Regions from separate parts of the Brevibacillus sp. FSL K6-2834 genome, predicted to be linked through region 2. Evidence: predicted binding sites of a transcription regulator. Region 2 holds the regulator's gene; the other holds the start of a gene.

What was found. Region 2 encodes LexA, which represses DNA repair genes until DNA is damaged. Its sites were predicted from a motif close to CGAACATATGTTCG; they were not measured.
Region 1: a site for LexA is predicted at 3,047-3,060, ahead of NST96_RS16705 (ImmA/IrrE family metallo-endopeptidase). Genes of this name have one in related genera too.

Annotation. Positions count from the first base shown of each region.
Region 1 is NZ_CP151945.1:3,374,677-3,379,461, forward strand. Features, by position in the region: gene NST96_RS16700 (helicase C-terminal domain-containing protein) at 253-2,817, opposite strand; gene NST96_RS16705 (ImmA/IrrE family metallo-endopeptidase) at 3,190-3,558, shown strand; gene NST96_RS16710 (recombinase family protein) at 4,700-4,785, shown strand, end outside.
Region 2 is NZ_CP151945.1:3,079,694-3,095,159, forward strand. Features, by position in the region: gene NST96_RS15300 (alpha-ketoacid dehydrogenase subunit beta) at 1-937, opposite strand, end outside; gene pdhA (pyruvate dehydrogenase (acetyl-transferring) E1 component subunit alpha) at 941-2,026, opposite strand; gene NST96_RS15310 (alpha/beta hydrolase-fold protein) at 2,273-3,007, shown strand; gene NST96_RS15315 (hypothetical protein) at 3,026-3,217, opposite strand; gene NST96_RS15320 (spore germination protein) at 3,467-4,981, shown strand; gene NST96_RS15325 (GerAB/ArcD/ProY family transporter) at 4,998-6,122, shown strand; gene NST96_RS15330 (Ger(x)C family spore germination protein) at 6,119-7,354, shown strand; gene ltaE (low-specificity L-threonine aldolase) at 7,498-8,535, opposite strand; gene NST96_RS15340 (iron-sulfur cluster biosynthesis family protein) at 8,646-8,948, shown strand; gene NST96_RS15345 (UvrD-helicase domain-containing protein) at 9,268-11,514, opposite strand; gene crcB (fluoride efflux transporter CrcB) at 11,718-12,086, opposite strand; gene NST96_RS15355 (DUF896 domain-containing protein) at 12,179-12,376, opposite strand; gene NST96_RS15360 (LysM peptidoglycan-binding domain-containing protein) at 12,457-12,813, opposite strand; gene lexA (transcriptional repressor LexA) at 12,970-13,593, shown strand; gene NST96_RS15370 (DUF456 family protein) at 13,779-14,264, opposite strand; gene istB (IS21-like element helper ATPase IstB) at 14,632-15,360, opposite strand; gene istA (IS21 family transposase) at 15,357-15,466, opposite strand, start outside.

The sequences.
Region 1 (4,785 bases), 290 kb from region 2:
TTGAATTATGGGTGTTGGAGCAGAACATGCTGAGTGAGGAAGATAAGAGAGCATGTAAGATACTTGAGGTATTTGGCGGAGCGAGAGAATTAGAATCGACTACGAGACAAGGAGTTTTACAAACCTCTGTGTATTTCCCGACCATGCTTAGCCGCTGGTCGTAAGGGTGTAAAGTACATGGTGCACAAGATTTTTCTGAAAGTGATGTTACAAAAAGGAGGAGCTAGTTTCGCTAAGCTCCTCTTTCTATTTTTAGAACTGAACACAATCTACTATAGGTTTTGCCTTGAAGTGTTCCCGAATGCTGAATACGTCAAGACGATTATTTTGAAGAAGAGTAACTAGTTTATTGATAGCCGCTTCTTCTCCATTGTACCTCAACTCATTTTTTACTTCTCGGTTTATGTGTTCGGTTCTAGTAAACAACTCACTAATGTAATCTGGATGTACAAGAAACAGATTCTCCGTTGCGTGAGCTGAATGTGAAGATACTCTCTGTTTTGCACAAATCATTACGGTTGTGATCTCGTCTTCAGGAACATTTTTTACATTGTGACGAAACCAGCTTGCATGAGCCTGAGCTTGCCGGAGGTCATCCAAGGGAATTTCTCCATCAGGATTATCAATATCTGTTTTCATTTCAAAAACAAACCAGTCATTTAAGATCCCCCAGTATCCATCCGGAACCCCATTCCCGTTCGGTCGATTTGAGGAAAAACCTAGAAACTCCCCCCAATCTCGCATGGACAATTCATACAGTTTGGCCTCTTTTTGATTAAGACCAACCCGTATCTGTTCCATTTTGTTTTCAAACTTCCGATGATGATCCCCATATCTTTTAAGATTTTCAATAATACGCTGCACCTGTAATTCAAGCGGTGGTGGTAACTGTATCTGCTGCTTAACTGTTGGCTCATCAAATAACCGCTTGTCCAACCAAAGTTTGTAGGTCGATGCACAAATAGCACGTCGATGGTATTCGTGTTCTTTTTCACGATTGTTCTGATGGACACCAATGCAAGCGATGAGGTAGTTCCACCATGCTCGGTACCCATTCAGAGTCGGTACTTTAGAGTAAATCTGTATCACACTATCAATTTCTCTGTGTGCACGATCCCATTCCTTTTCCCACACGTGATAGAGGTAATTGATTTCATGCTTTATGGCATTTTTAAAAAGTTCGTTTAACGGGTTTTTCAGTCGATCACGTTTCTTTTGCTCCGTTGTTCCTCGAATCCACGATTCAACATCTTGCCACTCCTCTCCTTGCTGTAGGAAAACTCTTACAGACTCGTTCCATTGTTCTATTGTTTTGATGTTGTCGACCTGCGCAAAGGCAAATTCCAGCTCTGCATCAATCTCTGGAGGGAGCATCTGTCTAAACTCATTCTTATAAAGATGTTGTCCAACATTTCTCCCTAAGAAAAGCACAACGGCATAGTCATCATTTCCACGCGTACAACGCCCCAATCCTTGTGTCACTCGGGTTAGTAACATGTTCTCAAACAACTCGGTAGCATTCAGTCGGTCAAGCAGGAATTTGTCCTGCATGCTGATCCCCGTTGGAAGGTCGTAGATAATTTGAAATCGACATTGTTCATCTTTGAGATCAATTCCTTCATAACGTCCATGCAAGACAAGAACTGCTGAATCATTTCCTGTAAAAGGAGACATGTCATCCTCCACATCAGCAGCTCCAAGCACCGTATGCTGTGTATTCACTTTAAAATAATTTTCTAAAGAGGAAGAGATTCTCTTAGATGGGGTAAGGACCAGTGTCCGCGGTTGGTTTTTAACAGAATCCAGTACAACCTTATCCAAATCCTCTTCCTCAAAATGATCATTTGGGAAAAGAATCAATCGTCGCCCCGACACCTTCTGCGTAGAGTCGTCAAACGGGCAAATTCGATGTATTTCTGGCACACCAAAAACCCTTTCCAACTCTCCGGCCTCTCCTATCGTCGCAGACATGTAAATTCTCTCTTCTGCTCCAGCAAATGCTGGATGTCGTAGGTTAGGAGGGAGGACAGGTTGTATGGAAATCGTGTTGTGCGACAAATAAATCTGACACGCATGCAGATGATTTCTTATACGGGTCCAGGGGTAATACAATTTTGTTCCATCGGTATGTTGATCCAAAAAGGCTTGAATGTTATACATTCTCGGAGCCCAAAGTGCTACCGGTATTATATCAATCCCATCGGTTAGGGGATCATAGTTACCATATATAATTTTACTTTTTACGTGGGTTGCTATCACATCTCCCAGTTCTGAAATGAGGTTTAAAAATACATTTTCAAATTCAGAACGTGTAATCTGGAGCCCCCAAAATCCTTGAATGGCATACTCTGCAGCGTGTGCATCATCAAAAATAATCAGCTGCGCATCAGGAAAAGCGGGTCGTGTATTAAAGATATGTGAGTAGGTGGTTACTGCGATCAATTGCGAGCGCTGATATTTCCCTAAATCTTGTTGAGGTAGCTCACTCACTTTCCCAACGAGTGTCGTTGATTTTATACCGTAAGAATTCAGCAGTTCTGCAGTTTGATAAGCCAATTGTCGTGTTGCGCAAGTGTACACCACTCGCCAGTTCTTCGTAATACGATTAAACTCTCCAATCAATCCTCCAACAAGAGTTTTCCCATGCCCTGCCGGCATTTCGATGGCTATATCTCTCTTACTGTTTCGAATTTCTTCATACGCAGTTACGGCATCACGTTGCTGGTATGACATCCGTTCCAGTTTCCCAAGTTGTGTAAAAAGTGTCTTAATGTCTGTCGGGGTTAACTGGTTACCACCTGGGATACGAAAAACCATGTTTTATCACCTCAACATTTGATAATTAAGAATATTCTACTTTTTAACTCAATCTAGTGATTTATGCCCCCCTGATAACTCCCTCTTTTTATGTCATTCCTGTTCCTATTAATAATCCTACTAGAGCAAATCCCCCCCTTACTTCAAATAGACCGACAAGATCTAGCAAAATTTTACACCAAAAGATATAATATGAATAGTCTGTTTGACCTGCTTTTATCTTCTTACACGAACATTTATTCGCAAATGGGGTGAATAACATTGAAACTTAAGTATTCCCCTACTCCTTTAGAATCATGGGTTTCTCGATTTTATTTATCCCTTGGCATTCGTAGGCCAAATGATCTGGTTGAATCCCGAATTGCTAAAGCCTTGAACATCTTCCTTATGTATAAGGACGTCCCCTCAATGTCGTACGAGTTTGGCCGTTTCAGAAGCATCACTATAGACAAAAGGCTCCCCACCAAAGTTCAACGGGAACGTTTTTACCATGAACTTTGTCATATCCTCCGTCACGCAGGGCGACAAATTATGATGCCCGAGGCATTTCTTGAACTCCAAGAATGGGATGCCAAGAATTTTACTAGATACGCTGCTTTGCCACTACACATGTTAACTGCTTTTGATTTCAAACAGCAAGGTATTGTAGATGTATTATCGGAACAGTTTAAGGTGACACCAGAGTTGTGTGCGGAAAGATTAAAAAGGATTAGGGAAAAAGCTAAACACTTAGTACGTTAAATCGCCCCTAGTTTTAAACGATGGGAGGGTTTAAAAACATCGTACTGGTAGACTCTTGGATGGAAAGACAAACAAATGATTACTTAATCGAACTAGTTGCCATCTGAAGCTCAGCTGTTTTTGTCGTACTCAGCCCTCACGTTATATAGTAAAACTTTCCACAACTTATAAAATGAGCTATACTAAAAATAAACATTACACAAATAGAATGGTTGACTTCGTATGGAACGATTCAAAAAAGTTTTTTTAGTTTTTAGCCACGAGTTTAAGAAAATTTTTTATAAGCCATTTATTGTTGGCATACTATTGTTGATCTATTCATTTTTACCTCTTTTAAACGTAAATGTTGTATTTGTTCTTTTTCTCGTCCTTTCCGGGATATTACTTTCACTACTACTATATCGATTTGCTAACAATCCGATACTTTTTCTATATGAAAAAATATACTTGGATATATTTTTATTATTAATATATTGGATGACAATTTCCACGATATATATTGTTCTTAGTGAATTTCTCTTCGAATATAACACCGTATTAAAAAGCACATTTTTTGTTACTTGTTTGGGTCTACTTTTTCTAAGAGCTACGAAATATCTTATAGATTTAACACTAGGGATTATAAATGATGTATCAAAAGTAAAAATCAAAGACCCGAAAATGAATTTATTAGCAACAATTATTACCATAGTTTTTATAGTGATTCTAACTGATTTTATTGTTAGTATAATCTATTCATCGGTGATCCTCTTAGGTGGGTTTTTTGGTAATTTGACGGAATTTGAATACTTTACTGATATCAAAGAAGAACTTAACACTAAAACAATTCTCGCATTATCTAAGATATTTTATTTTACTTTCTCAATTCATCACTCAATCCCCCTTTCAGATGGGACAGTATTCTCTAAATTTCAAGAGGTTATAAACAATAGTCCAATTCTATTCATAATTCAAATTCTTCACGTCCTTTTGGCTAAGGCGATTGACATTTTAATTCTAGGAGTTGTTGCAAACAGATTTTTCGAATACTTTCAAAGTAGATCTCTTGAACGAAATAGTCCTTGAAGGACTTTTCTTTTTTAAATACAAACGAACATATATTCCTATTTTGTATAGTAAGCTTTGTTGAGGAGATGAAAGCATGTATAGATTTGCAGTGTATTCCCGGGTAAGCTCAGACGACCAAGCAGAACGCGGAACAATTGAAAACCAGCTCGAATTTGCTCG
Region 2 (15,466 bases):
CATCTGGCAGCCAGATGTCTTCTGCTTGTGCGAACGGGAAGATCGTATCCGGTGCAGTAACGCGAAGCACTGGCGCTTCCAGGTGCAGAATGGCGCGTTCGTTGATTTGAGCGATGATTTCGGCAGCTACGCCGGATGTTTTTTGCGCTTCCTGCACCACGATGGCGCGGTTGGTTTTCTTCACGGACGCGACAATCGTGTCGATGTCGATCGGGTTTACTGTGCGCAGGTCGATCACTTCCACTTTCGCGCCGCGAGCTTTTTCCAGCTCTTCAGCCGCTTTCAGACTGGTATGAACCATAGCGCCGTAGGTGATGATGGTAACATCGCTGCCCTCTTTCACTACGTTTGCTTTGCCGAGTGGAATGGTGTACTCGCCTTCCGGTACTTCCTGACGGAAAGAGCGGTACAGTTTCATGTGCTCCAAAAATACAACCGGATCGTTGTCGCGGATGGCAGAGATCAGCAAGCCTTTTGCATCGTACGGATTGGATGGGATGACCACTTTCACCCCAGGCGTTTGCATGATCAAGCCTTCCAGCGAGTCAGCGTGCAGCTCAGGCGTTTTTACCCCGCCGCCAAAAGGAGAGCGGAATGTGATCGGGCTGTTGTAGCGTCCGCCGGAACGGAAACGCATACGTGCCGCCTGAGAGGCGATCGCGTCAAATGTCTCGAATACGAAGCCGAAAAATTGGATTTCGGCAACCGGACGGAATCCGTTGACGGAGAGGCCCACAGCCAGGCCGCCAATTCCGGACTCGGCAAGCGGCGTGTCAAATACGCGCTGCTCGCCGAACTCGGCTTGCAAACCTTCTGTTGCACGGAATACCCCGCCGTTTTTACCCACGTCTTCACCGAAGACGAGAACGGTTTCGTCGCGTTTCAATTCAACGCGCATTGCGTCCGTAATGGCTTGAACCATTGTCATTTGTGCCATGGGTTATTTCGACTCCTTTGCCAGATATTCCGCCTTTTGCTCTTCCAGTTCAGGCGGCAGTGTTTCGAACATAACGTCGATGAGGTCGCTAACTTTCATTTTCGGCGCTTCGTCCGCTTTCTTGATCGCGTCAGCAACCGCTTGTTTTGCTTCTTCGATAACCGCTTCCTCGTCTTTTTCGCTCCACAGCCCTTTGTTTTCCAGGAACTTGCGGAAGCGAATCAGCGGGTCTTTTTGTTCCCATTCGCTTTGCTCTTCGCCAGTACGGTAGCGAGTCGGGTCGTCACCAGCCATTGTGTGCGGACCATAGCGATAAGTAAGCGCCTCGATCAGAGTCGCTCCCTCGCCGTCAATACCGCGTTGCTTCGCTTCGCTCACAGCATGGTACACAGCAAGAATGTCCATACCGTCTACGCGCGCGCTGGCGATACCGGCAGCTTTTGCTTTTACAGCAACGTTTTCAGCAGCTGTTTGCTTTTCAAACGGCACGGAGATAGCGTATCCGTTGTTTTGCGAGAAGAAAATGACTGGCAGCTTGTAAACGCCGGCAAAGTTCATCCCTTCGTAGAAATCACCCTGGGACGTTGCGCCGTCACCAAAGTAGTTGATCGCTACGCGTTTTTCACCGCGGAGCTTGTAGCCCATCGCAATACCTGCAGCCTGTGTACATTGAGCAGCGATGATGATTTGCGGCATCAGAACGTTGACGTCTTCTGGAATGCGTCCGCCCTCAATGTGACCACGGGAGTAGAGGAAAGCTTTGTGCATTGGAAAACCGTGCCATACCATTTGCGGAATATCGCGGTAGCTTGGCAGGATGAAGTCTTCTTTGGAAAGGGCAGCCTCGGAACCGATCATTGCGGCTTCCTGGCCGGCAACCGGCGCATAGAAACCAAGACGGCCTTGGCGGTTCAAGCTGATTGCACGTTGGTCCCACACACGGGTAAAGACCATTTTGCGCATCAGATCGCGCAATTCATCATCAGAAAGCTTGGGCATGAGATCAGGACGAACAACGGTACCGTCCGGAGCAAGAATTTGCAGCGGAGTGTTGTTACCCGTTTGTTCAACAGCAGTAGTCACGCTCATCACATTCACCTCGTCACTGGATTATAAAGCGGGAAAGGTTAATTGCGCAGAAAGTCGCCGTGTTGAAAGTGCTTACAACCACTTTCGCACAACCCTGTTATACCTCAGATAAAATAACTGTTCAATGTGTTATAGTATTGATATTACAGGGTTTATTTCCTTCCTGTTATCATTTACTATAAAATCTGTATCAGTTTTTTTCAAGGATTAGTTTGGAATTTCGTTTAGGAGTTGAGATGAAATCCCATGTCAGACTATGTAAAAAGAACGATTGTCAAAGAAGAAATTCCCAGCGTCTATTTGGATTCGCCCCGCTCCGTAAAGGTATATCTCCCCCCCGGATACAACGAGCTGCTCTCCTATCCCGTCGTCTACTGCCAGGATGGGAATGATTTTTTTACCATGGGTCGGATTGCCACGATTGCCAATCAACTGATCCTCGACGAAGGAGTGCCGCCCTTTCTCGTTGTCGGCGTCTCCGTGGAGAGAAGCAAACGGACAAGCGAATATTCCCCTATCGGATCGCGGCACGAGGGGTACAAGCGTTTCTTTATAGAAGAATTGATCCCCTACATCGAAGAGCGTTATCCGGTACGGAAAAATCCGGAAGCGCGCGTGCTGGCGGGCGATTCGCTTGGCGGAACCGTCTCCTTGCACATCGCTTTGGACGAACCCGCTCTCTTTCCGAATCTGCTCTCCCTGTCGGGGGCGTATTTCCAGCCTACTTTGGACCAACTGTCCGCTGCAGACGACCTTTCTTGGCTGAATGTCTGGATGGTGGTTGGACTGGATGAAACAACTGTCGAAACACACATGGGAACCTTTGACTTTGTGGAATGGAACCGCAAAACAAAAGACATTTTTGAAAAAAAGGGCGCTTCGCTTTCCTACCGGGAGAAGCCGGGAAACCATGTCTGGGGCCTGTGGCAAAAAGAATTGCCGGATGGCTTGCGACACTTTTTTCCGGCCTCCGATCTGTAGTTGTCCGCCTGCAACCGTCTATAGTCCGTTGATCTCCCGAATATCGGCGTAGCTGTAGTAACTGCCATCCGTCAGGAACAATCCCTGGTGGGTGGCTTTTTCGATTTCTCCCGCTACTTGCCGTTCATCGCTCAGGACAATGTTGACAACTTTGCTTTCGTCCCGCTGCATCTGATTTTGGACCTGCTGACGCTGTTTCGCGGAAATCATTTGAATCCCTCTTTCCCTTTTGTTGGATACTCGTAGTATTCCTTTGCAAAGGTCGATTTACTCCCCTGCTCTCATCAGGTGAGCGCCTTGTTGCCCGGCTGACTGGTGTCGATTCGCGAGACCCCTACTATGCCGCGGAGCTTCTTTCGCTTGAGTGAGATGGCACATTTTGGGGCAAACTCTACCCAAACTCGCAAATCCGAGCTTGTCATTCGGAGCTAAGAATTCACCTGGAAAGGATTCACCCAGATGAAGCCGTATGCAAAGTCCCACTCCCCGGAGCTTGTCCCCTCTCTCAGCGACAATCTGGAGCATATCTTGACGCTGCTCGGAAACAGCTCCGATATCGTTTATAGAGAAATGTCCTTGGGCGAGACAGAACGCAAGGCTGTCGCCATCTATGCAAAAGGGATGGTTGACCAGCAATTTTTGTACAGTCAAGTATTCGGGGTGATCTCCCGGCGCTTTCTCACAGAGGTGGAGGCCAGTCCCCCAGACTATCCGCAAAACCTGAAACATTTTGCACAGCATGCGAGCACATTCGGGGATATTTCAGTGGTATACAAATCTGATCAATGTGTCTCGGAGATATTGGCCGGAAATACTTGCGTTCTCTTCGACGAGTATCCCGGCGCCGTCATATTTGGAACGGCTAAGGACAAGTCCCGGCAGCAAGAGGAGCCTGCCAGCGAAGCCCTCGTACGTGGTCCGCGGATCGGTTTTGTAGAAGAGGTGAATGAAAATACAGCGATTCTCCGCCGGCGGTTGAAGGATCCCCATCTGACCTTTGAATCTTTATTTTTGGGCAGGCGGGCACGAAAAGAGGTCATCATCTGCTATCTGCGCGGGGTAACGAATCCGGATCTGGTGAATGAGGTAAGACGGAGACTGCAAAAAATCGACATCGACGATCCGATTGAATCCGGGTATGTTGAGAACTACATTCAGGACAACCCCTATTCTCCCTTTCCGCAGGTTCAAAATACGGAACGGCCGGATCGCGTGGAGGGCGCGCTTTTGGAAGGCCGGGTTGCGATTCTGATCGATGGTACGCCTTTTTCACTGATCGTCCCCGTAACGTTCCCCATGCTGATGCAATCGCCGGAGGATTACTACGACCGCTGGATTCCCGCTTCACTCATCCGCATGCTCAGGACATTGGCGCTATTCTTTGCGCTTTTCTTGCCTGCGTTATACGTAGCGCTCGTCTCCTACCATCAAGGACTCATCCCGACGAAATTGGCCATCTCTATTGCGGGTACGCGAGAGGGAGTTCCGTTTCCCACCATTGTAGAAGCGATGTTTATGGAAATAACCATTGAGCTCTTGCGGGAGGCTGGTTTGCGCTTGCCAAAGCCTGTCGGTCAAGCAGTGGGAATAGTAGGGGGCCTTGTCATCGGACAATCCGCTGTCGAAGCGGGTATCGTCAGCCCGATCATGGTGATTGTCGTTGCGTTGACGGCCATTTCGTCCTTTGCGTTTCCACAATACCCTGCTGCCATCGCGATACGTCTGCTTCGTTTCGGGATGATGCTGGCCGCCTCTATTTTCGGTCTATACGGGATCATTCTCGTATTTGTCTTGATCACCTCTCATGTGGTAAGACTCAAAAGCTTTGGCATCAATTATGCGGCTCCATATGTCCCCAATCGTGTATACACGTGGAAGGACCTGTTCCTTCGCTTGCCCTTGCAGACGCTGTTAAAATTCCGGCCAGCGATGTTCAAGCCGCTCGACCGAAACCGTTCCGATCAATCAAAGTAAAGGAGAGTGGGCTTTCGTGAGTTCCCTTCGGATTTCTCCTTTTTCACCATTCCAGCTGACGATTACAACTGTTTCTACCATCATCGGGGTAGCCATCCTTACCCTCCCCCGCGTCATCGCTGAAGAGGTGGGAACGCCGGATGTCTGGATCGACGTTATCCTTGGGGGAATCATTACTGCGGTCGCGGCAATGATTTGCCTGCATCTAAGCAACTGCTTTCCGGGTGAGACCTTTTATGTTTACAACGTGCGCATCGTAGGAAAAGTACTGGGGACTCTGATCAGTGTTTTGTACATCTGCAACTTTACGACATTTGGGGCCTTTGAAGCGCGGGTGCAGGCGGAGGTTGTCCGTCACTTCCTATTGGACGAAACCCCTCTGGAGGTAACCATGCTGGCCTTTATACTGGTTGGCTTTTATTTGGTGTCAGGCGGTTTGAATGCGATCATTCGGATCAATGAGTTTTATCTCCCCATCACCCTGTTGATCGTGTTTACGATTCTCTTTCTCAATTGGAAAAACTTTGAGTTTGACAATATACGTCCGTTCCTTGAAAACGGACCGTCAGCCTTACTCCCGGGCATCCTCCCTACCGCCCAGGCCTTCTCAGGTTTTGACGTGATCCTGTTTCTTGTGGCCTATACGCGCAATGCCCAAAAATCAACGCTCCCTATACTGCTCGGCTTTGCACTCGTCACACTCATCTATATGACCATCGTCATCATGGTAATCGGCTCCTTGACGCTTAACGAAGTGATTACCTTGACTTGGCCCACGATGGAATTCGTAAAGCAGATCGAATTTCCAGGAGCTTTCTTTGAACACTTTGAAATCTTTTTTATCACCATCTGGCTGCTAAATATGTTTACAACGTTTTTTATTAATTTGTATTTAGCTTCTTTAGGAATTCACCTTCTCATCGGCTGGAATATCAAGCTCGTCATGTGTTTGCTTCTCCCCGTGATATACGGAATCGCGCTATTGCCAAAAGATCTCAACGGGGCATTGGAACTCGGCAAGAGCATTGGCTTTTTCTCTGTCCTTGTCTCGACCCTCATCCCGCTTTTTTTGCTTCTGATCGCGATAGCCAGAAACCGGCCGAAACACGATCAACCGGTTAATGAGGGGTCGAGACCATGAGCATGATGAAAGCCAGATCTCTGCCAATCTTAGTTACGCTCCTCCTGTGCAGCGCCATCGTTTCCAGCGGTTGCTGGGATCGTCGGGAGATCGAGGACCTGGGGATCGCCATCGGGATGTCCGTTGACCAGGCTATACAGAAGAAGCGGACCTCCGAGGAAGAAAAACAAATCGTTCACAAGCATAAAACGATAATGCCTATCTCCGTTACTTATCAGATCGTAAACCCCAAAATTATTGGGGGAACCTCAAGGGGAAACCCTTCCAACCAAAAGCCTTACATTAACATTACAAGTTCAGGGGATACGGCTTTCCAGGTTGCGAGAGAAACAGCTACTCGCATAGGTCGTCCGCCCTTTTTCATGCACTTGAAAATAATTATTTTGGGTGATCAGGTATCTCGTAAAATTAATCTGGCCCAATTGCTAAACATGAATTTGCGAGATACCGAGATGCGTCGTACCGTTCATCTGACCATAGCGGAGGGAAACGGGAGAGAGATTCTTGAAGCAAAAACCAAAAATGAAGACTTGCCCTCCTTCGAGCTGTTAAGCCTAATCGATAACCTTTCTAAATCCATTCATATCGCCCAGCCTATATCCATTGGGACAGTCTCGGAACAATTATCTGCCGACAGCAGCTTTTGCGTACCAAGGGTGGTTCTGCACCAAAAAGAAATGAAGCTGGCTGGCGCAGCCGTCATAAGCGGAAAAACCGGAAAAATGCTAGGGTGGATCGGCGAAGAGGAAACAACCGGACTCAATTTGGTCCAGGGTACGGGAAAATCAGAAGAGGGCCATAAAGGCGGCATTATTGAAGCAGTCATCAAAGGGAGTAGAGATCCTTTTTCATATGAAATCGGAAAAATCCGCAGCAAGATCATTCCGATCGTAAAAAATGGACAATTGTCTTTCAGAGTAGACATCAAAGTGGAAGGGCGATTGGGAGAAGACTGGGCTCTAAACGAAAACGCTTTTGAAAAAGACTACCTCGATAGAGTAAATGCTGCAGTAAAAACAAGGATTGAACAGATAGTCAACAATACCTTGAAAAAAACACAAAAGGACTTTCGCGTAGATGTAGCCGGCTTTGGAAAACAACTGCACATCCATTATCCGAAGGAGTGGAAGAAGCGAAAGGAAAATTGGGACGAGGTGTTTAGTCGAATACCAGTATCTCTCGACGTAACGGTAAAAACAGAGGAGTTTGCCTTGAAAGGCAAGAAAAAATGATCCCTTTTTCAAAGAGAACGTGCACCAGGGAAGTCTGCTGCACGTTTCTCTTTCGGTATGCTGGTGCAGCCCTTTGTGACCCTGCTGCCCGCTGCTCCGTTCTTCCTCCCGGAAAAGTCATTTGGTAAAAAAGCTTGGACGCGTCATCCCGTTGACCTTGATGGATGCAAGATCGCTTCCACTGCTGCCAAAGTGTTCTGAATATCCTGATCACTGATGTGACGATGTGTTGTAAAACGAACGACCGTTTCGTCAAAGTCGACAGCAAGCACCCCTTTTTCAGCCAGCTTGGCCAAAAATTGTTCGGCAGAAAGACCCGCTTTGTCCGTGTGAACCAAAACTATGTTCGTTTCTACCGGTTCGACATGCAGAGATAGCTTTTGCAAACCTACGGCCAAATCATGCGCTCGCTGATGGTCTTCCGCAAGCCGTGACGTCATTTCCGTCAAGGCGAGTATTCCTGGTGCTGCCATGTAACCGACTTGGCGCATGCCGCCGCCCAGCTTCTTCCTCCACCAACGCGCCTCCTGGATAAACGCCCGGCTCCCTGCCAACACAGACCCTACCGGTGCGCTCAATCCCTTCGACAAGCACACCTGAACACTGTCTGTATACCGGGTAAGCCCGGTCACCTCGCAGCCCAACGCGACAGCAGCATTGAATAATCTGGCGCCATCCAGGTGGACAGGTACGTTGTTACGATTTGCTACTTCGTATACGCTTTTCATCTGTTCAGGGCGGACGACCGCCCCTCCAGCGCGGTTATGTGTATTTTCCATGCAAATCAAACGGGTCCTCGGAAAATGGATATTGACCCCGCGAATTGCTTTGGCTACCTCCTGTGGAGGCAGTGCCCCCCTATCTCCCGCGATCGTCCTGGTTTGCACCCCCGCGAGAGCAGCCATTGCGCCTCCCTCATAGTAAAAAAGGTGGGAGTCTGCCTCCAAAATAACCTCGTCGCCATTTACACAGTGGGTAAGGACTGCCACCTGATTCCCTTGTGTACCGCTCGTGACAAACAGCGCGTCTTCTTTCCCCAATATCTCGGCCGCCACTCTTTCCAGGCGGTTTACAGTCGGGTCTTCTCCATACACATCGTCCCCTGCTTCTGCCTCATACATGGCACGGAGCATCGCATCTGTCGGCTTGGTAACCGTATCGCTGCGCAAATCAATCGGCATCTTTCTTCTCTCCCTTCTCTCTTGCCATTTTAACACTTTCTGCATTGCATCGGGATTTGGCAGTTTGCTAATATGGAGGAGTACGATACCAAAACAAGGGAGACTGACCCATGAAGGTAAAAATTACTCGCAACGCCGCAAAACAATTGAAAGCCATTTTGGACCAAGAAGAGGATAAAGAGTTGAAGCTCCGCGCATACATAACACATGCACACGGTGACCATGCCCATTACGGCTTGGCATTGGATAAACCGACCGACGAAGATACCGTCGTTTCTACCGACAAGGAAATCGACGTAATCGTCAAGAAAGACGAGCCGTTGCTAGACGGCCTTGTTATCGACTACCTGTATACACCACAAGAGGGATACGTGCTTACAAATCCTTCCAAAGGAAATCACGGCGATCATTAATGGCTCCCTTGTCCCCGCTGCGAGTCATCAGCGGGGTTTTCTTGAGAATGAATTGTTTTGGGAAAAAGCTGTTTTTGTAAAAGCTGCTAGGAACCAAAAAAAGAGACATCTTGTCGATGTCTCTTTTTTGTAATGGACTCTATACAATTGTTGCAAAACTCTATTTGGGTCTAGAGCTCTTTTTTGTTCCAGGGCCTTTCCCATCTTTCGGAGTTCTCGTTTTCGCTGCAGGACCTTATTTCGTTACCAAAGTCTCTTGTTCGTTGCAAGCCGTTATTTTCGTTACAAAGCCTTCTTCTTTATTGCAAGACTTTTTTCTTTACAAAGATCTCTTCTCGTACAACTCAGGTGGCACGTCAGCAAAGAGCGGACTCATCCTGTCTTCCTGATGAATCATGAAAAGCCGATGTACGGGTCTGGTCATGGCTACATACAGGAGCTTTGTATCCCACTTATTGTCCAAGTACTCCTCGATATTCAACAAGATGACCACATCAAATTGCAGCCCCTTGGTCAAATAAGCTGGCATTACTACGACACCGCCCGGGAATTGGGTATCCTTGCTTCCCAGCAGCTTCAGTCCTTCGATGGAGGCCTTCAATGACTTGTATGCTTTTTTGCTGGCCTCGGCTGTTTTGGCTACGATCGCGATGGATTGAAAGCCCTCTTGCCGATAATCATTTACAAGCTGGACCAGATTTTTAACCGGCAGTTCTTTCCCGTCCCATGATGCCAACAAAGGCTTTTCCCCATGCCGCAATACCGGTTTGGCCATAATCGTCTCCGGCAGGTTTATCTTTCGCAGTACCTCGTTGGCACATTTCATAATTTCGATTGTGGAACGGTAGCTCTGCGCGAGTGTGTAGTAAACCCCCCGCGGCTGCTGAAAAACTCCCTCCAACAGTTCTTCCCACGATTGCAATCCCCTGTATGCATGGATGCCCTGCGCGATATCTCCCACTACCGTCAAAGAATGTCTCTTTGTCACAAGCCCGATCACCGCAATTTCCAACGCACTGAGATCCTGTGCTTCATCAACGACACTGTGGTCAAAGTGGTCGGCCTGCTCCAATCCTTCGATCAGATGCCGCAGATAGATCAGCGGCGCAACGTCTTCTGGCTCGATCCGCTCCGCTTCGAATATCTCTGCAGACGACCGGCAAATATCCTCGATATCCTCGCCATTGACTTCCCCTTTTGTCAGCTCTTTCAATAAAGCTGTGTCGGTCAACATTTCGCGGTACGACGAGAAGACATCCAGTTCAGGAAAAATGGAAAAGTATTTGTCCAGAAGCTGATCAATCATTTTCTCATATTTAGCCAACGCTTGCTTATCCAGATCAATTCGCTTCTCTCGCAGATGGGCGAACAACTGTTTATTGATGTCCTGCTTAACGTGCTTTCGAACGGCTTCCATTCGCCGACGATATGGCAGATGGGCATATTGTTCGGCAAAAAGCTGACGGATGGTCTCACCCGGAATCGTAAAAACATGTTTGGTTCTGTTGTAGACAAAGCTTAATTTTTTGTAGGCTACCCTGTTTTCCGCTACAAACAGCAAATATTGCTGGAGTACATCCCGGAAAGCGAGCGAGCCCTTGAACCGAAGACGATGCAGCACCGTCCGACGCTCGGCATCGCTCTGTCCTTGTTCAAAGAACAACTGAAGGGGCTTGTGCGGGTCCAGAATCCGCCAGCCTTTTGGAAGGATGGACTTGACCAGCTTGGAAGCCCAATCCAGGAATGTCGCCTGCTGAACGTCATCCACTCCCAATTCGGGAAGAACCTCTGAAATGTACGTAAGGAACAACCGGTTTGGTGCAAAAACCATAAACCTCTTTGACATCATCGAGTCCTGATAATTGTAGATCAAATAGGAGAGCCGGTGCAGCGCAATCGTCGTCTTGCCGCTTCCGGCCACCCCTTGAACGACAACCGGGCGATCCTTGTCTGCTCGAATAATGTCATTCTGCTCCGACTGGATCGTCGCTACGATATCCTTCAATCTGCTGTCGTTCGTCTGATTCAGGTTGGCTGCCAGGAACTCATCGATGTACCCTTCCTGCAAAAATTCATCCGGATGGCCAACTTCGCGATGAATCGTCTCTTTGAGCGCTCCATCGTATATCCCTGTAATCTTCCCGTCCTCAATGGCAAAATTTCGCTTCAGGCGGACTTCGCCTCGCACAATCTCCCTGCCGCTGCGGAAGTACGCATCCTTGCTCTCGCCGCTGTAATATAAACTGGCAATGGGAGCACGCCAGTCAACGACAATTGAATCGAATGTGTCGCTCCGAACGATGCCCCTCTTTCCTATGTATACGCTGTCCAACTCGTATGTCTCGTCTTTCAGGAAGTCCACTCGCCCAAAATACGGCTTTTCCAGTCCTTGGTCCTCAAGGTAGCGAAGCTCTTTTCCTTTTTTGTAGTTGACGACCTGTTTCACATAATCGTCCGTAATCTCTTTAACCTCTTTCCGAAGAGTGTCCACTTCCTTTTGGATAATAGAGCGTGTTTCATCGAGTCTCTTCTGTTCATGCTCGTAGTCCGGGTGCTGTACAGTCATTTATATCCTCCTTTCCAAATTGTCAGGTTCAGCATCGCAAGGAGAAGTCCGGTTTTATTTCCACATGGTTTCCGGGCACGGGCTCTTCTTTGTTTCCTCGTAGCCTTCCAATGCCCTCTTCTTTGATTTGATGTTGCTTCCGGATTGGCTCTCTTTTGTTCTCGTTGACGCCTGCCCGTCTTATCCCGCTATATCTTGCCTGTTTACCACACTTGTCTGCCGATCCAGATCCCTGAACCGCAAGCAAGAAGGCCGGCCAAAACACTGGCGCCTGCATAGAACAGCCCTCTGCCGATCTGCCCATCTCCGATGAAGCTTACCACCTCAAGCGAAAAGGTAGAGAACGTAGTAAATCCCCCCATCAGCCCGGTTGTAAACAGAAGGTACATCTCCAAAGACATCAATCCTTTTTCCTTTCCCCACGCATAGAGCAGTCCGATGAGAAAAGAACCGGAGACATTGGCCAGCCATGTCCCAGCCGGCAATCCGGGTTGGTTCATTGCGAGACCGAGACCATAGCGTAGCAATGAACCGACGGCTCCTCCTACGGCAACAGCCAGCCATGCCATCATGGCAATCCCCCCTTCTCTCCTTTTTTGTATGGAACAAAAAGACATCCAGGCAAAAAGCATGGATGTCTTCTTTTTATGTCAAATGGTGCGTTTTAGTGTTTGGGGTTGTTATCCTCGAGGTCTTCCACGTAGCGGATCGATTCGAGATTGGAGCGAAGCGACATTTTCACAGCATCAATGTATTTTTGCCGCAGTTTTTTCTGTTCCTGTTTTTCCTCTTCAGTCAACCCGGCTTCACGAGATTTTTTGGCCAACTCGTTGATCCGTTTGATTTCCGCGTCTGATACCAAAGCCGTTTCCCCTCGCTTTCAATGAATGCCGCTCTATTATATCACATCTCGGCAACGAAGCAAGGGAAAGCTGCAGCTTGTCAATTCCCGACAGGAATTTGAATCGATTGGCCTGGATAAATAATGGCACTTTCCAGCTTGTTCAATTTTTGAATCGCATATACCATATCGCGAACATCCATTTTCGGGTCACTCTTGTAGGTGACCGCCAGCTCCCACAAGCTGTCTCCCGGTTGGACGACGATTTCCTTTACTGGTTGGATCATTTGAGCTTGTTGTACCGTATGATCCCCAGAAGCGAACACTAGTTCTGTCAAAGTGTAAAAAAAGAGAGTGAAAGCGGCAAAAAACAGAATGGCCTGTCCACGCGTAATGCCAAAACGAGCAGTTTTTCTTTCTTCTTTGGCGAAGCGATTAGATACGGTCATTGTACTCATTATTTCATCCCCCTGCAAACGTACGTTCTATCTTCTTGTTCTCATCATAATGCGAACACTTGTTCATGTCAAGAAAAAAACGAACTTATGTTTGTCGAACGCAGGATCCCATGGTATAATATAGAAAACATGTTCGAGAAGATAGAGGTGTGGTCTATGTCCAAGCTATCCAATAGACAGCAAGCCATCATCGATTTCATCCGCAAAGAAGTAAGGGACAAGGGTTATCCCCCATCTGTCCGTGAAATCGGGGAGGCTGTCGGTCTGGCATCCAGTTCAACTGTTCACGGCCATCTGGCCAGGTTGGAAAAAAAGGGGCTCATCCGCCGCGATCCTACCAAGCCCCGCGCGATTGAGCTGCTGAAAGAAGAGGAGCGCTTTCAAGACGACTTTGACGTATCTGTTGTACGCGTACCGGTGATCGGAAAGGTGACTGCGGGTCAGCCGATCACTGCTGTCGAGCAGGTGGAGGATTACTTCCCACTCCCTGACAGCATCGTGACATCGGACAAGGTGTACATGCTGCGCGTGTCCGGAGACAGTATGATCGAGGCTGGCATCCTGGATGGAGACTACGTGATCGTTCGCCAGCAGAATGTGGCCAATAACGGTGATATCGTCGTCGCCATGACTGAAGAGGACGAGGCAACCGTGAAGCGTTTCTTCAAGGAAAAGAACCATTTCCGGCTGCAGCCTGAAAACGCGACATTGGAGCCGATTATTCTGGATTCTGTAACGATTCTGGGGAAAGTGATTGGCGTGTACCGCTTGATTCACTAGAATAAGAGATTTCGTTGCTTGGATGAGCCATGCCTTATGGCGGACTCTTTGAAAAACGCAATCGACTACGACAAGCTTTCCTTTTCCACCCTGACAGCAAAAAAGGCGTTCGCGATTGCCTCGCGGACGCCTCTTCTTTTCATTTCCTTCGATTCTTTGATCGGTCCTTCTCCTACGAATCCCACTTACAGTGCGACAAAGAACCAGATGATCATCACTACCTGAAGAACAACTTTTACGACCACACTGCCCAAAAAACCGATGAGCGAACCCACTCCCGCTTTAACAGCCCGTTCAAACGGCTGCTTTTGGATCAGCATTTCCACCAGAACGACCAGCACGAACGGCATGATCAGCATGCCAAATGGGGGGAACAAAATCACCCCGAGCAAAATCCCCAGTGCAGCTGCCCACGATGACGCTTTGGAGCCCCCGTACTTCTTGACAAAGTACATGTTGGTGAGTAAATCCGCACCGTAGAGAAGAACACTTAAGACCGCCATTCCCCACCAGAAGGAGGCCGGAAGTCCGGCACCCGGATCAGCAATAAAAAAGTGATACAGCAAGAATCCGCCCCACAATAAAATCGTATCAGGAATGACCGGCAAAAAGATTCCGGCAATACTGAGGATAAACAAGGCCGCTATCACGATCCACAACAAGATCTCCATCCATTGACACTCCCTTCTGTATAGGGTATACGATAAAGTGCGGTTTTCGTTTCCATCGACTCGCTACATTTTGACAGAAACCTGTATATACTCGGTTCTTCTGCGAGTCGTAAAGCCAAACGTCGAATCGGAACATAGATGGTCTCGTCCCTCATTGTTCCCCTGCAGAGTTGCAAATAAAAGAAAGATAATCTGAAAGGACAGAAAATGGCTATGCATTCTCAAACGAAGCGAGATTGGTTTGACCCTTCCTACCTGAAAAAAGGAACCCCTCGGCAGCGGGAAGCCTGGTGTATTTTGCAACTCAAAAATGCAGAGTTTGGCGGCCAATTTATGCAGAACACTGCCAACATCAATACAAAAGAATTTAGGAAGACTTCATGCTGGATAGAGCATGGCGCAGTCGGTAGCTTTCTCCGGTAAACGCCAGAATATGGGCGTGGTGGACGAGGCGATCCACAAGGGCTGCCGTCAATCGCGTATCTCCAAACACCGTATTCCACTGCCCAAACTCCAAATTCGACGTCACAATCACACTGTTTCTCTCATAGCAGGCCGAGATAACATGAAACAACAGCTCAGCCCCCGTTTGGTGAAAGGGAACAAACCCAACCTCGTCCAAAATCAACAACTCACAGTCTGCCAGTTCTTTTTGAAACCGCATCAGTGCCCCATTCGCGTGTTTTTCCTGCAAGAGCGCAACCAGATCGGGAACACGGAAGAATCGAACGGCATATCCCCTTCGGCACGCCTCTACGCCAAGCGCTGTTGCCAGATGGGTCTTCCCCGTGCCCACTTTTCCCAGCATCAGCACATTTTCCTTGCGCTCCAAAAAACGTAGGTCGATCAATCCCTCCTTTGTACATGTTTCCGGTAAGGTGACTGCCTCAAAAGCGTAATCTTCCAGTGTCTTCAGTTGGGGAAACGCGGCTTTCTTTATCAGTCGCTTCAGCTTTGTCTCCTCCCGCCGTTGAATCTCCATCCGCAAGACTCCCAGCAAGAAGCTCTCCCGATCTTCAAACGGCACCTGTTCATAGGTTTCCATCACATGCGCCAAATGCAAAGTTTTGCACACCTTTGCCAGCTCTTCTCTCATTCCACCCTCACCCCCAGGATCCGGTCGTACTCATCCAGTATGGGTATCTGCCCGTGAAGGGCAGGGGGTGTATGCGACTCTGAAAACGGTTCCGGGCGGAAAACAG